DNA from 2 places in the Kitasatospora sp. NPDC094015 genome. Region 1 is predicted to be linked to the other one. Evidence: riboswitches for the same ligand, from Rfam matches in the RefSeq annotation. Region 1 holds a riboswitch; the other holds the start of a gene.
What was found. Region 1 has a riboswitch for cyclic di-AMP ahead of ABT014_RS03230 (C40 family peptidase). Riboswitches for the same ligand answer to the same signal wherever they lie in the genome.
Positions count from the first base shown of each region.

Region 2: linked by a shared signal. The riboswitch ahead of ABT014_RS33400 (transglycosylase family protein) and the one ahead of ABT014_RS03230 (C40 family peptidase) in region 1 are both predicted to bind cyclic di-AMP.

Region 1 covers NZ_JBEOUL010000002.1:202,266-209,608, forward strand. The annotation lists gene ABT014_RS03210 (glycosyltransferase 87 family protein) at 1-394, shown strand, start outside; gene ABT014_RS03215 (carbohydrate kinase family protein) at 552-1,466, shown strand; gene ABT014_RS03220 (hypothetical protein) at 1,501-2,775, opposite strand; gene ABT014_RS03225 (C40 family peptidase) at 2,796-3,860, opposite strand; gene ABT014_RS03230 (C40 family peptidase) at 4,108-5,190, opposite strand; cyclic di-AMP (ydaO/yuaA leader) riboswitch at 5,201-5,384, opposite strand; gene ABT014_RS03235 (C40 family peptidase) at 5,775-6,803, opposite strand; gene ABT014_RS03240 (NYN domain-containing protein) at 6,993-7,343, opposite strand, start outside.
Region 2 covers NZ_JBEOUL010000056.1:11,081-18,423, reverse strand. The annotation lists gene ABT014_RS33415 (LacI family DNA-binding transcriptional regulator) at 1-295, shown strand, start outside; gene ABT014_RS33410 (PP2C family protein-serine/threonine phosphatase) at 314-1,438, opposite strand; gene ABT014_RS33405 (hypothetical protein) at 1,641-1,841, opposite strand; gene ABT014_RS33400 (transglycosylase family protein) at 1,936-3,108, opposite strand; cyclic di-AMP (ydaO/yuaA leader) riboswitch at 3,114-3,275, opposite strand; gene ABT014_RS33395 (hypothetical protein) at 3,703-5,715, shown strand; gene ABT014_RS33390 (sirohydrochlorin chelatase) at 5,798-6,685, opposite strand; gene ABT014_RS33385 (DUF397 domain-containing protein) at 7,104-7,343, shown strand, end outside.

The sequences.
Region 1 (7,343 bases):
GATCAGCCCGCAGTACATGATCTGGCTGATCGGGCTGGCGGCGGTCTGCCTGACCGTGCGGGGCACCAGCCAGAAGCCGGTGGCGGTGCTGATCCTGGTCGCCGCGGTGCTGACCACCCTGGAGTTCCCGCTGCTCTTCGGCCAGGTGCAGAAGAGCCAGCTGCTCGGCGTGATCGTGATCAGCGCGCGCAACCTGACCCTGCTGGCGGCGACCTTGATCTCCTGCCGCCGGCTGTGGCGCTCCACCCGCCGGATCGAGCCGGTCACCACCGTGGTGCTGCCCGCCACCGCCGAGCCGGTCGCCGTCGGCTACCCCGTCCGGCCGGGCATCGCGTACGAGCAGGCGCTGCTGGACGGGCTGGACCAGCCGGTGGGGCGGAGCACGGCCTCCTGAGCCGACCGCCGGGGAGATCCGGCGCTCGACGGCAGTTGGAAACTTGCTGCAAGGTCTTGCAGGAGCGGTGGCGCCGCTCCTGCAAGGTCTTGCAGGAGCGGCGCCACCCCTGGCAGCATCGGGCACCGTCCTGCCCACCTGGTCTCCGGGAGCCGCCTTGTCCGAGTACGACGTCCTGGTGGTCGGCGGCGCCGGGGTCGACACCATCGTCCGGGTCGACCGGCTGGAGCTGCCGGACGCGGACTCGGTGCAGGTCCCGCCGGTGCACGACCACGTCGGCCACACCGGCAGCGGCGTCGCCCTCGGCTGCCACACGCTCGGCCTGCGGACCAAGTTCCTCGACTTCCTCGGCGACGACCCGCAGGGCGAACTGGTGCTGGCCGCCTTCCGCCGCCACGGCCTGGACTTCGGCCACCTGATCTCGCCCGCCGGTACCCCGCGCGGGGTCAACCTGGTGGACGGCGCGGGGCGGCGGCTGTCCTTCTACGACGGCCGGCACCCGGCCGACCTCCGGCTCCCCCGCGCCTTCTGGCTGCCCTTCCTGGAGCGCTCGCGCCACGTCCACCTGTCGATCACCGGTGTCAACCGCGACCTCGACCCCGACATCCGGCGCCTCGGGGTGAGCTGCTCCACCGACCTGCACGCCTGGGACGGCGTCGAGGAGCACCACCGCTCCTACGCGCACCGCGCCGACCTGGTGTTCCTGTCCACCGCCGGCTGCGCGGGCCGGCACAAGCAGGTGATGCGCTCGATCCTGGCCGGGGGCCGGGCCGAGCTGGTGGTGGCCACCGCCGGCGCCCGGGGCAGCTACCTGCTGACCCGGGACGGCGACGAGGTCCGGCACTTCCCGGCCACCGACCCCGGGCTGCCCGTGCTGGACAGCAACGGCGCCGGGGACGCCTTCGTCAGTGGGTTCCTCGCCCGCCGGCTGGCCGGGCGCCCGGTGGAGGAGTGCATGCGGGCCGGTGCCGCCGCCGGGGCGTACGCCTGCACCCGGCCGGGCACGCACACCGCGCTGATCGACCCGGCCCGGCTGCGGGCCGCGCTGGGCGCGACCGCCGTCCGGGGGTGAGCGGGCCTTCGGGGGTGAGCGGGGGGAGCGGCGGTCAGGCCAGCCGGGCGGCCTCGGCGGTCCACAGCGCGGTGAAATCGGCCACGCCGATCCCGAGCCGGCCGCGCAGCAGCCGGTCCAGCACCGCGTCCGGGCTCTCCCCCGCCGCCGGCCGTCCCGACTCGCCGACGTCCTGGTAGAACCGGACCAGGCTGCGCTCGCCGAACTCCCGGGCGATCACCCCGCAGGCCAGCCAGGACAGCTCGTAGGCCTGCCCGATCCGGGCGGCGCCCGCGGTGAAGTCGGCGTCCGAGGGCAGCGTCCGGGGGATCCGGCCGGCCGCCACGTCCTGCGCCAGCCCGGGGGCGATCTGCCGGGCGCTGCGCCCGGTGTCCAGGTACGCCGTGTGGTCGGCGACGCCCTCCGAGAGCCACATCGGGGTCCAGCCGCGGGTGTAGGCCCGGGTGGCGACATGGGTGGCCTCGTGCGTGACGACCACCCGGCGGCCCAGCTCGCTGAGCCCGCGGTACGCCTCCGGGTTGACCAGGATCCGGTCGGCCGGGGTGTGCTCCGGGGCGCCGGAGACCGCCACGGTGACCGCGGCGATGCCCTGGTACGACTCCGGCTGCACATCCAGCAGGCGGGCGAACTCGCTCTCCGAGCCGGGCAGTTCGAGCAGCAGCCGGCCCGGCCAGGCGTCCCCCCAGACGGCCCCGACGGCCGGCACCGCCTGGTCCGCCCGGGCGGCGAGGGTGGCCAGCTCGGTCTGCTCGGCGAGCCCGAGCACCAGGCAGCGCGCCCCGCGCACCGCGCGGACCGGCCCGAGGTCCCAGAGTGCCGGGGCGCCGGACGGCTCGTCCTCGGCCAGCCGCCAGCCCTCCGGGAGCCGGACGAACGCCAGTCGCCGGGACACCACCGCGGGGTACTGGTCCAGGTCGGTCAGCCGGTGGTCGAGCTCGGCGGCGACGACGATCCGGTCCGCCTCCGGCGGCGGCTCGGTGAAGGAGGTGATCCGGTAGCCGAGCTCCGCGAACGGGACCTCGGCCAGCCGGTCGAGCAGCGCGAGCTGGGCCTGCGCCGCGTCCGGTGCCGTTCCGGCGGCCAGCGCCGCCCGGTCGTGGCGCAGCAGCGCCGCCGCCCGTTCGGCCAGCAGCCCCTCGACCACCGGCCGCACCCCGGGCCGGGCCGCCTCGGGCACCGCGGACGGGCGCGCCGCCGGGCGCAGCAGCGGCACCGAGGCCTGGGCCAGCCCGCCGGCCGCGAGCAGCAGCGCGGCCCGCCGGGACAGCCGGGACCGCCCTGCCGGCGGCTGCGGCGGCAGGTCGGTCACCAGCTGTTCCGGCTCGCCGCTCAGACCCGTACCACCCCGGCGACGGGCATCGCGTTGACGCTCTCGTAGCGGACCCGGGCGCCCGGGTACGGGGCGTGCACGACCACGCCGCCGCCGGCGTACATGCCGACGTGGTGCATGTCCTTGTAGAAGATCACCAGGTCTCCGGGCCGTGCTTCTCCGAGGCTGATCCGCTGCCCCGCCGAGGCCTGCGCCTGCGAGGTGCGGGGCAGGGTCACTCCGGCCTGCCGCCACGCCCAGTACATCAGACCGGAGCAGTCGAAGGTACGGGGGCCGGTCGATCCGTAGACGTACGGTGATCCGATCTTGCTGATCGCGGCGGCCAGCGCGGCCGCCGCCCGGCCCGAGGAGGGCGGCTGGTCGCCGAGGTCGAGCCGGTCCGTGCCGCGGGTCGCGCGCTGCTCGGCCTCCCGGGCGTCGTCGGCCGCCATCCGGGCCCGCTCGACCGTGCCCAGCCCGTTCAGCAGGTGCTGCGCCTTCACCAGCCGCTGGTGGATCTCGGTCTTGCTCTCCGCGAGGGTCCGCCGGACGTCCTCCAGCTCGGTGAGCTTGGCGCCGACCTCCTGGCGGCGCTGGTCCAGCCGGCGCTGGCGGTCCAGGACCTGGTGCAGCGCGTCGTTCTGCCGCTGCGCGGCCTGGTCGAGCACGCGGGCCCCGGCCAGGTAGGCGTCGGGGTCGGAGTCGAGCATCAGCCGCACCCCCGGGTCCATCCCGCCGGAGCGGTACTGCTCGGCCGCCAGCGACCCGAGGTCCTGGCGGAGCCGGTTGAGGTCCTCCTGGCCGGCCGCGACCTGGCCCTGCAGCAGGGTGGTCTCGCGCTGCAGCCGCTTCTGGTACTCCTGGGCGGCGTTGTACTTCTCGGACGCCTGCTCGGCCTCGTCGTAGAGCTGGTCGATCTGCGCCTTCACGTCCTTCTTGGCGGTCGGCTCGACCGGGGCGCCGGGGAGGGCATGGGCACTGCCCGCGACCGTCACACCGAGGGCGGTGGTGGCGGCGGCCGTGACCGCGAGTGCGCGGGCGAGCCGCCGCACGCCTGGCAGTTGGGGACGGCGGTGCACGGTCATGCTGCGGCGGCTCCGTTCCTGCGACCGGGCCACCGCCGCCGCCCGGACCGGGTCGGCCGTCCTCGCGGAGGTCCGGGGGCAGACCCTAGCGAGTCGCGGCGATCCAGTCCAAACCCCTCCAGGAGCGAATATTTGAGCACTAATCGGACAGCTGGCCCAATCCCCGGCCCGCCGCAGGTCGGCGGGTACGACGACGCCGGCCCGGTGCTCGTGGGAGCACCGGGCCGGCGGACGGCGTGACACGGGGTCAGGGGCGGACGATCTTCGAGATCGGCATCGCGGTCGCCGACTCGTAGCGCACCGGGACACCGGTGCGCGGCGCGTGGATGATCTGGCCGTTGCCGATGTACATCCCGACGTGGTGCTGGTCGCCGTAGTAGATGATCAGGTCGCCCGGCTGGGCGTTGGCCACGTTGGTGCCGATGCTGGTGCCGGCGCCGGCCTGGTCCTGCGAGGTGCGCGGCAGCGACACGCCCGCCTGGGCGTAGGCCCACTTCATCAGACCGGAGCAGTCGAAGGCGCTCGGGCCGGCCGCGCCGTACGAGTACGGCGAGCCGAGCTTGGAGGTGGCCGCGGCGATCGCGGCGGCGGCGTGCGAGCCGGCCGGCACGTTGACCGGCACGTCGGCGCGGGCGGAGTCGCGGGAGGCGCGCTCGGGCGCCGGGGCGGAGGTCGCCTTGGCCTTCGCCTCGGCCGCGGACTTCGCCTCGGCGGCGGCGAGGTCGTCCCGCTCCTTCTGGGTGAGCGAGTCGAGCAGGCTCTGCGCCTTGGCGAGCTTGCCGAGGATCTCTTCCTTGTCGGCCTTCAGCCGCTTGGTGGTGGCGTCCAGCTCGGCGAGCTTCTGCTCGGCCTCCACCTTCTGCTGGTCGAGCTTGGCCTGCTGGTCCTTGAACGACTTCAGCACGTCGGCCTGCGAGCTGCCGACCTGGTTGGCCGCGCCGGCCTGGTTGAGGAAGGAGTCCGGGCTGGCGGAGAGCATCAGCTGCACGGTCTGCGGGATCCCGCCGGTGCGGTACTGCTCCGCGGCGAGCTCGCCCAGGGTGCCCTGGATGCCGCTGACCTGCGCCTGCTGCCGGGCCACCTGGTCCTGGAGCTGCCCGACCTGCTTCTGCAGGTCCTGCTCGCGCTCGGTGGCGGCGTTGAACGCCTCGGTCTTGACCTCGGCCTGCTCGTTGAGCTCATCGACCTGCTGCTTGACCTGGTCCTTGGTGGGGGCCGGGTCGGCGTGCGCGCCGGTCTGCGCGGAGAGCGCCACCGCGGTGGCCGCGGCGGCCGTCAGGATCGAGACACGGGCCCGACCGGCGGGCTTGGGACGACGATGGGACGCCACGAAGGCGGACTCCTTCTTCCTCACACCGCCTACCGGGTGAGCTGACGGGTTCGGGCCGGAAGAGATGCCCTACGACGCCTCACCGACCACCCGTCAGGTGCGCGGTCCTCCGCGCACCGCCGGAGCGGCGGCCTGGCGCCGATTCACCCCGAGGAACGTGGTTCCCCGGCTCCGATCGACAGCACCCCCAACGGGGGCTTCCCCCTGGGCAGTCGGGCTGCCCAGCTGCGTCTCGGACTCGGCGGCGACCACCGTTGTCACCCTGGTTGGGTGAGCGACTGGGCGGCGGTCCGTGGGATGACCCTAGTAACCCATCCGTGATCCGTTCAAATCCTTGTCGGAAAAAAGTCGAAATCCTTGCCCTGTTCGATTGCGATTGCGACCGACAGTGACAGCTTCCCTACGCAGGGATGATGGATATCCCGGAAACGGCCGGAATGCGAAACACCCGAACGTGTCGGAGATCACAAGGAGATCTCGACCCGCCCGGGCGTGTCATGGGCCGTCAGTTCGCCGGAAGTACGGGCAAATGTCCGATATGGGACGGGCCGTCAGGGGCCCGCCGCCGGCGCGGCCGAGGTGGCTCAGACCCGGCGGATGGTCTTGATCGGCATGGCGTCGGCCGCCATCACCTTCACCACGTCACCGGTGTGCGGGGCGTGCACCACCAGGCCGTTGCCGATGTACATCCCGACGTGGTGCGCGTCGCTGTGGTAGATCACCAGGTCGCCGGGCTGGGCGTTGGCGATGTTGGTGCCGACGTTGGTACCCACGCTGGCCTGCGACTGCGAGGTGCGCGGCAGCGAGACACCGGCCTTGGCGTACGCCCAGACCATCAGGCCGGAGCAGTCGAAGGTGCTCGGGCCGGTGGCGCCCCAGACGTACGCCGAACCGCGCTTGCTCATCGCGGCCGCGACCGCCGCCGCGGCGTAGCCGCTGGGGGCCGGCAGGTTCGCCAGGTCGTAGCGGGAGTCGCTGCGGGATGCCTTGTCGCCCATCACCGCGGCCCGGTCGGCGGCGCTCAGCTGGCTCAGCAGCTGCTGCGCCTCCTTGAGCTTGGCCTGGACGTCGTTCTTCGCGTCGTTCAGCGCCTGGGTGCTGCGGTCCAGCTCGGCGAGGACGGTCGCCGCCTCCTGCTTCTGCTGGTCCAGCCGGCGCTGCTGGTCCTTCAGCGACTTCAGGGTGTCCGCCTGGGTGCTGGCCGCCTGCTCGAAGCTGGAGGCCTGCGCCAGGTAGCCGTCCGGGTTGGTGGAGAGCATCAGCTGCATCGACGGGTCGATGCCGCCGGAGCGGTACTCCTGCCCGGCCACCGCGGCCAGCCCGGAGGCCAGCTCGGTCATCTGGCCCTGGCCGCGGGCGACCTGGTCCTGGAGCTGGTCGGCCTGCTTGCGCAGCTGGTCGGCCCGCTCCTTGGCGCCGTTGTAGCGCTCGGCGGCCTGCTCCTGCTCGTCCAGCAGCTTGTCGACCTGCGCCTTGACCTCGTCCTTGTTCGGCTTGGCGGGCGCGGCGTGCGCGCTCACCTGGGCGGACAGGGCGACCGCGGTCGCTGCGGCAGCGGTCAGCACGGTCACCCGCGCACGGCTCGGCTGCTTAGGACGGCGGTGGGAGGCCAAGGGGGTAGCTCCTTCTTCCTGCTGGACTCACCCGAACGAGCGAAAGTCCGGAATATAGGTTTGACGCCAGACCCTAGTGAAGATCATGCTCCGGCGCCACTCCCCTACCGGAACGAACTTCCTACCCGCCACGGGACTTCACGCCGCCGACACATCCCGTCAACCAGGGGCTGACGACGGCTCACCGATTCAGGCCCGGGCCAACCGATTCAGCAGCAGGATCGAGGCCACCGGGCGCGCGCCGGCCTTGCGCACGCCGTCCGCCACCTCCTTGTCGGTGGACACCACCACCACCGGACGCCCCTGCGGCTCGGCCCGCACCAGACGGCGGATCAGCTCGTCCGCGGTCTCCCCGGTCCGGCTGAACCGCACCCGTACCCCGCGCGGCGGCGCCATCATCACCGGCACGTCCAGGTCCTGCCCGTCGAACACGCAGGTCACCTCGGCCTGGGTGCGCTGCGCCAGCATCGCCAGCCCGCCGAGCAGCCGCATCCGCTGCTGCTCCAGCGGCAGCGCCGGGTACCCGGACTTGGTCACGTT
Region 2 (7,343 bases), on a different contig from region 1:
CGCGATCGTCTGCGGCAGCGACATGATGGCGCTCGGCGCGATCCGCGCGGTACGGCGCCGCGGCCTGTCCGTGCCGCACGACGTCTCGGTGGTCGGCTTCGACGACTCGCCGCTGATCGCCTTCACCGAGCCGCCGCTGACCACCATCCGCCAGCCGGTGGAGGCGATGGCCACCGCGGCCGTCGACGCCCTGCTGGAGGAGGTCGGCGGCAACCTCGCGCAGCGCGCCGAGTACATGTTCCAGCCCGAGCTGGTGATGCGCGGCTCCACCGGGGCGATCGCGGGCGGCCGGTAGCGGCCTGCCCGACGGGGCCTAACGCAGCGGGGAGTTGGGGCCGGCGGGAGCCGTCGGCCCCGATTCGGTCAGGGCCAGGACGGCCATGTCGTCGTCGCGCGGGCCGCGGGTCCACCGGTCGACGTCCCGGAGCAGGGTGTCGATCACCCGGTCCGGGCGGTCGAACGGACCCCGGCCGGCCAGGCCGACCGCCGGGTCGTAGAACCGTCCCGCGCCGTCCCGCGCCTCGGTCACCCCGTCGGTCACCAGCAGCAGCGTGTCCCCGGTGGTGAACGGCCACTCCTCGACCGCCGGCCGCGCGAGCCCGAGCCCGCCCATCCCCAGCGGCAGTCCCGGCTCCCGGGCGTCGAGCCGGCGCACCCGGCGGCCGTCGGCGGACAGCAGGTACGGTCCGGGGTGCCCGCAGTTCAGCAGCCGCAGCCCACCGCCGCTCCCGGGCGCGAACTCCACCAGCAGCGCGGTGACGAAGCCCTCCATCCGCAGCTCCTCGGCGCTCCCGGCGACCTCCCTGGTCAGGGAGTGCTCCAGGCCGTCGGCGACCGCGCCGAGGTCGGGCAGTCCGTCGGCGTGCTCCCGGAACGCTCCCAGCAGCACCGACACGGCGGCCACCGCCGGCAACCCCTTGCCGCGGACGTCCGCGATCAACGCCCGCACCCCGAACGGGGTCCGCTGCAGCGCGTACGCGTCACCGCCGATCAGCGCCTCGGTGTGGGCGGCGCGGTAGCGGGCGGCCACCTCCAGCCGGCCGACCCGGGCGGGTGGCGCGGGCAGCACCGCCTGCTGGGCGGCCTCGGCCACCGAGCGGACCGCCTGGAGCCGGCGCCCGTGCCGGGCCACCACCCGGTTGACCCAGATCCCGATCAGGGCGGCGAACGCGGTGTTGGCCAGTTCCAGGTAGCCGGCGGTGGTACCGACCGAACCGTCGAGCACGGTCAGCACCAGGATCCCGATCAGGACGGCCGCGCCGACCGCGACCGTGTCGCGCAGCGACAGCAGCGCGCCCGCGAGCACGGAGGCCGCAGCCACCATCGGGTCGCCCCAGTAGTCGGCGGGGGAGAGGGCGTCCCAGACCAGGCCCGCGACCAGCAGCGCCCACGGGGCCGCCCGCACGTAGCGGGGCCACTGCGTGGAAGTCGACGCCATGGGCGATCACGATCCCGTCCGGTGGGCCATCTGCCCCGACTCTAGCCGTCGGGGGCCCGGACCACCCGGCGGCAACACACCCGGCCCGGGACGGCCCCCGGCCGGGTGCGGGCCCGGTCCGGACACGGCGAACGGCCCGGGGACGGGAGGTCTCCGGGCCGTCGCGCACGTCTTCGGGGGTGGGGGCGTCGGGTCCGGCTCCTCAGCCCTCCTCGACGACCGGCCTGCGGTGGTTCAGGCGCTGCTGGTCGGCCGCGTCGCCGGTCCGCGCCTCGGTGCGCCGGGTGCGGTCGAGGTAGTCACGGACGATCAGCTCGACCGCGTCCTGCGGATTCCTCGTGCCGGACTGGAGCATCACCTCGATCGCGAGATCGGCGTCGAGGGTGATGGTGACCTTGGCCATGGCGGGTGCTCCTCGGAGTCGACCCGCCTCAGCCTAGGCCGCTGCCCCCGGAACCGGAAAGGTCTCCGAGGGCCGCGGCCCGGTGGATCCTGGATCAGATCCGGCCCGCGAAGTCCGGGGCCCAGTCGGCGATGGTCTCGGTCCGCACGCCGGCGCTCGGGTTGGCGGCCTCGACGTACTTGCCGTCACCGACGTAGAGCGCGACGTGGTAGACACCGGAGTTGCTGCCGTTGTTGGACCAGAACAGCAGGTCGCCCGGGAGCAGGTTGTCCAGCGAGACGCGGGTGGCGGTGTCCGCCTGGTCCGCGGCGACGCGGGGCAGCGAGATGCCGGCCTGGCGGTAGGCCGCCTGGACCAGGCCCGAGCAGTCCCAGCCGCCGTCGCTGCTGCCGCCGTAGACGTAGGCCTGGCCGACCTTGGACAGCGCGAAGTTGACCGCGGCGGCCTTGGAGCCGGTGGCCTGGGTGGCGGCGGCGGGCTTGGCCGCGGTGGTGGTCGCGGCGGCGGGGGCGCTGGTGGCCGGCTTGGCGGCGGCCGGCGCGGCGGCCTGGGTGTCGCCGCCCAGCGAGAGGTGCTGGCCCGGGTAGATGTGGTCGGCGCCCTCGGTCAGGACCGACTTGTTCAGCTCGTAGAGCTTCTCCCAGCCGCCCTGGACGTGGTTCTTCTCGGCGATCTGCGACAGCCAGTCGCCGGCGACCACGGTGTAGTCGTGGGCGCCCTGGTGGCCGTCCCAGCGGCGGTCGCCGGTCCACTGCTTGCCGGTCGACTGCTGCTGGGTGCTCTGCGGCGCGGCGCTCTGCGCGGCGGGCTTCGGAGCGGCGGCCGGCTTGGGGGCGGCGGCGGGCTTCGGTGCGGTCTGGGTGGTGGTGGCCGCGGCGCCGGTGCTCAGCTGCGGGGCCTCGCCGCCCTTGGTCAGACCGGCCTGGACGGAGCACACCGGCCAGGCGCCGGGGCCCTGGGAGGCGAGCACCTTCTCGGCGACGGCGATCTGCTGGTCCTTGGTGGCCTGGTTGGCCTGCGGGGCGTACGCGGTGCCACCGAAGGCGGCCCAGGTGCTGGAGGTGAACTGCAGGCCGCCGTAGAAGCCGTTGCCGGTGTTGATCGACCAGTTGCCGGAGGACTCGCACTGGGCGACCTTGTCCCAGGTGGCGACCGAGGCGGCGGACGCGGAGCCGGCGGTGAGGCACGGGATGGTGAGACCGATGCCGACGACACCGGTGGTGGCGATGATGCGGCGGGCGCGCTTGGAGGCGCTGATGGGCAGCATGAAGATGCGATCCTCTCCCACGCCTACGAGGTGAGCTGTCGGATTCGGGCTGGAGTTGCCCGGCCGTACGTGAATACGGCTTCACCCCAAGCCCCGGACCGGTACTGGCGTACCGCTCCTGGGCGACCTACCTGGTTCCCCCGCTCCTGCCGTGGTGCGTTGCGAGCGCTGCCAGCCCACCCGGCGGCAGGACTCGGCGTCCCGGGTGGCTGGGTCCGTGTGACCACGAACGTGGGAGGACATTAGGCAGAGACAAGTTGAAACCGCAAATATGTGTGAGCGCCATCACACCGCCTTGATCGGGTATTAAAGATCGATAAACCCAGTTCGCCCCGTTCATATTCAATCGCTTTCGCTCAAAAGCCTTTGTCGGAGGGGGACTTGCCTATGCTTCAGTCGGCAGAGCCGGCCCGCGGCCTGGGGGAGGGGTAACCGATCATGGAGTTCGAGGAGAGACCGCCGGAGTCCGACGGCGGCGCCGAGCCGCCATCGCCGCCGCGCCGGCCCCGCTCGCACCGGGCCGAACCGGACCATAAGGGACGTATCGCCCGGCGCAGGCTGCTGATCTGGGGGGCCGTCGGAATCGTCGCGGCGGTGACCGGCGAGGAGTACCTCCGGCAGGCGCCGGTCGGCTCCCGGCGTCCCGGTCCGGTCCGCACCGAGGCCGGGGCGACTCCCGGCACCCACCAGCACGGCTCGCCGTCCCCGTCGGCCAGCGCCGCACCCGTGCCCCCGCAGCCCGCCCCCACCGTGCCCGAGGGCGGCCGGCACTGGTCCGACCCGGCGGGCTGGGGCGGCGCGGTGCCCGGGCCGAGGTCGGCGGTGCGGATCACCGACCAGGTGCTGCTGGACGGCGACGCCGCGGTGGGCTCGCTGCTGATCGAGCCGACGGGCTCGCTGGTCTTCGCCAAGGACCGCAGCCTCACCCTGAGCTCGGCCGGCAACGTCGAGGTCCGCGGCAGCCTCAGCCTGGCGCCCACCGGCACGGTGGTGCACACCCTGAAGTTCCCGGGCGTGGACGAGGGCCGGTTCGAGGGCGGCGGGATGACCGTGGTCCCCACCGATACCGGGCTGTGGGTGACCGGCGCCGGCTACCTGCGGCTGGACGGCGCGCCCCGGACGGCCTGGGTGCGGGCCGCCGGCGCGCTCAAGGCGGGCGACACCAGCATCACCCTGGCCGCCGCCCCGAGCGGCTGGCAGCCCGGCGACGAACTCGCCGTCACCCCGACCGCGCCCCCCGACAGCGAGGACTTCTCCACCCGGTACGACCTGCGCACGGTGCGTCAGGTCAACGGCAGCACGGTCGTCCTTGACGGCCCGTTGACCTACGCCCACCCGCGGGTCGCGGTCGGAGCCGGCGTCACCGTCGGCGCCGAGGTGCTCAACCTGACCCGCAACGTCCGGGTGGAGGGCACCGAGCACGGCCGCGCCCACATCCACCTCACCAGCTCCCGCCACGCCGACGTGCGGCACGCGGCGCTGCGCTGGCTCGGCCCGCGCACCAACGGCAAGGAGCAGTGGAACGGAAAGCCCGTCACCGAGCCGGTGCTCGGCCGCTACGGGCTCCACTTCCACATGCTCGCCGACGCCAGCCGGGGCACCGTCGTGGAGGGCGTGGTGGTGCGCGACGCGGGCAACCACGCCTTCGTCCCGCACATGAGCCACGGCGTCACCTTCCGCAGCTGCATCAGCCACAACACCTGGGAGGACGCCTACTGGTGGGACGGCCCGCAGGACACCCGCACCCCGCAGGGGCCGTCCGACGACATCCTCTACGACTCCTGCGTCGCCTCCCGGACGGTCTTCGAACCCAACCCGCGCGGCTACCGGCTGACCGGCTTCAGCCTCGGCGCCGGCAGCGGGAGCAAGGCCACCGGCTGCGTGGCGGTCGGCGTCCAGGGCGCCACCGGCGCCTCCGGGTACGAGTGGCCGGAGACCAGCGAGGGCGTCTGGACCTTCGAGCGGTGCCTGGCCCACAACAACCTCGAGAACGGCATCTTCGTCTGGCTCAACGCCCAGCACCACCACACCGTGGGCCAGTTCGTCGCGTACCACAACGGCGGCTGGGGCATCGAGCACGGCGCCTACCTGAACGACTTCGACTACACCGCGAGCGTGCTGTACGGCAACGCCGCCGGCGGGATCGCGGTCCACGCGCTCGGCCGGGACCAGGGGACGGTCTTCGACGGCCTGTTGATCGACGCCGCCGGGCAGTCCGACTACGCGGTGGAGACGGCCAAGCACCAGCTGGCCGGGCAGCCGGTGACCATCAGCCGCAGCCGGCTGACCGGCTACCGCAAGGCCGGCATCGCCTTCCGCGCCACCAGCGACGGGCACCCCGACTCCGTCCAGGTGCTGGACTGCTCGTTCAGCGGGAACGAGGTCTGGCTGGACCCGCAGTCGCCCCCGCCCGAGCGGATCGTGCTGCGCAAGGCCGGCGAGAGCCAGGCCGTCGAGCTGACCAAGCCGGACAAGGGCGGCGGCAGTTCGGCGCCGCAGTGGAACGCCTCGATCGCCCCGGCGAGCGTTCCGGACGGTCCGCGCCAGCCGGTCACCCCGGCGGTGAAGCTGAGCGACGTCGCGGCGCCCACCACCCGGGTCGGCTGACCGGCGTCCGCACCGCAACGACCCGGCCCCGGCCACCCTCGATCGGGTGGCCGGGGCCGGGTCGTCGCGTGCAGGGTCGGGCTCAGCCGGCGGGCTGTTCCTCGACGGGCTCCCCGGCCGGCTCCTCGACCTGCGCCGGCGGCGGCAGCTCGGCGAGGTAGATGCCGGCGATCAGCTGGCCCACCGTCGGGTACGCGCCCAGCGGGGCGGCGCTCGGGCAGCCGGTCTCCTCGGCGGCGGTCGCCAGCAGCTCGGGGTCGGCCTCCGGGCCGATCACCAGTGGGGCGAGCGCGGGACGCTGCGAACCGGTGGCCCGCAGGTGGTCGACGGCCGCGGCCACCGAACCCGGGACGTCCAGCGCGGCGGCCACCACCGGGACGGCCAGGCGGGCGGCCAGCAGCACACCGGTGATCCCGGCGGCCGTCGCGGCCTCCTCGCCGCCGACCACGGTCAGCACGATGCCGTCCGCGGCGGTGGTGATGGCGAACAGCCGGGCCCGGTCGGCGCGGGCCAGACCGGCCTCGGAGAGCCGCACGTGCACGGCCTCGGCCAGCAGCGGGTGCGGGCCCAGCGCGTCGGTGACGGCCGAACCGGCCGCGGCGGCGACCTGGTGCAGCTCGGCCAGCCGGTCGTGCGGACCGGTCAGCAGCGGCACCACGACCGGCGGCGGGAAGCCCGCGGAGGTGGCGCCGACGAGCAGGTCGGCCACCGACACGGCGTCCTCGGTGCCCTCGGTGACGCTCAGGTAGGCGGCGGCGGCCTCGATGCCGGGCTGCTCGCCGCGCACGATCGAGAGCAGCTCGTCCACCACGGGACGGGACTCCGGGCCGGCCGCGGCGGGCACCGCGAGCACCAGGGCCGGGGAGCCGACCGGGATCTCCGGGCGCTCAGGACGACGGTGGCGCCCCCGCGCACGGGAGCCTGGCGTACGGACGGGCAGTGGAGTGCCCGGGATCGCTGCGGTGCTCATGGCGGAGATCGTAGGACATTCCGCCGCGGCGCCTGCAGTCGGATCCCAGGACAGGGTGAAACCGTGCTGGACAAGAGGCGCATTTCCGGCCAAATCATCCTCCATTCCCTGTCGGGACATTGACACTTCGGTGGATCGACCGTGACGCGGCTCACACCCTGGGGAGGTGACTGCCCGTAAGCTGCACGGCTCCGGCCGAAGATCGACACGGCGCTTGCCGGGATGCACGGACCGTCATCGAAACAGCCTGGGTTCGCCGCCTTTGTCCGGTTCCGTACCGTCAACAGCCTTGCTGGAACCATTCTGTAGCCCCACTCGTGTCGTGCATCAGCACGGTCGGCATCCCGTGCTGATGCACGTGCAGCCGGGCTATCATCACGTCAGGTGAGGACATCGCCGGTCAATCGGGGAGATTTCAATGGGTGACGTTTTCAACGGCATGGCGGCTGCGGACCTCGACGGTGTGGTCTGGCAGAAGAGCCGGCACAGCAACTCCCAGGGCAACTGCGTGGAGTTCGCGGCCCTCCCCGGCGGAGAGGTCGCGATGCGGAACTCGCGCTTCCCGGACGGCCCGGCGCTGGTCTACACCCGGGCCGAGATCACCGCGATGCTGCTCGGGGTCAAGGACGGGGAGTTCGACCACCTCGCCGCGGGGGCG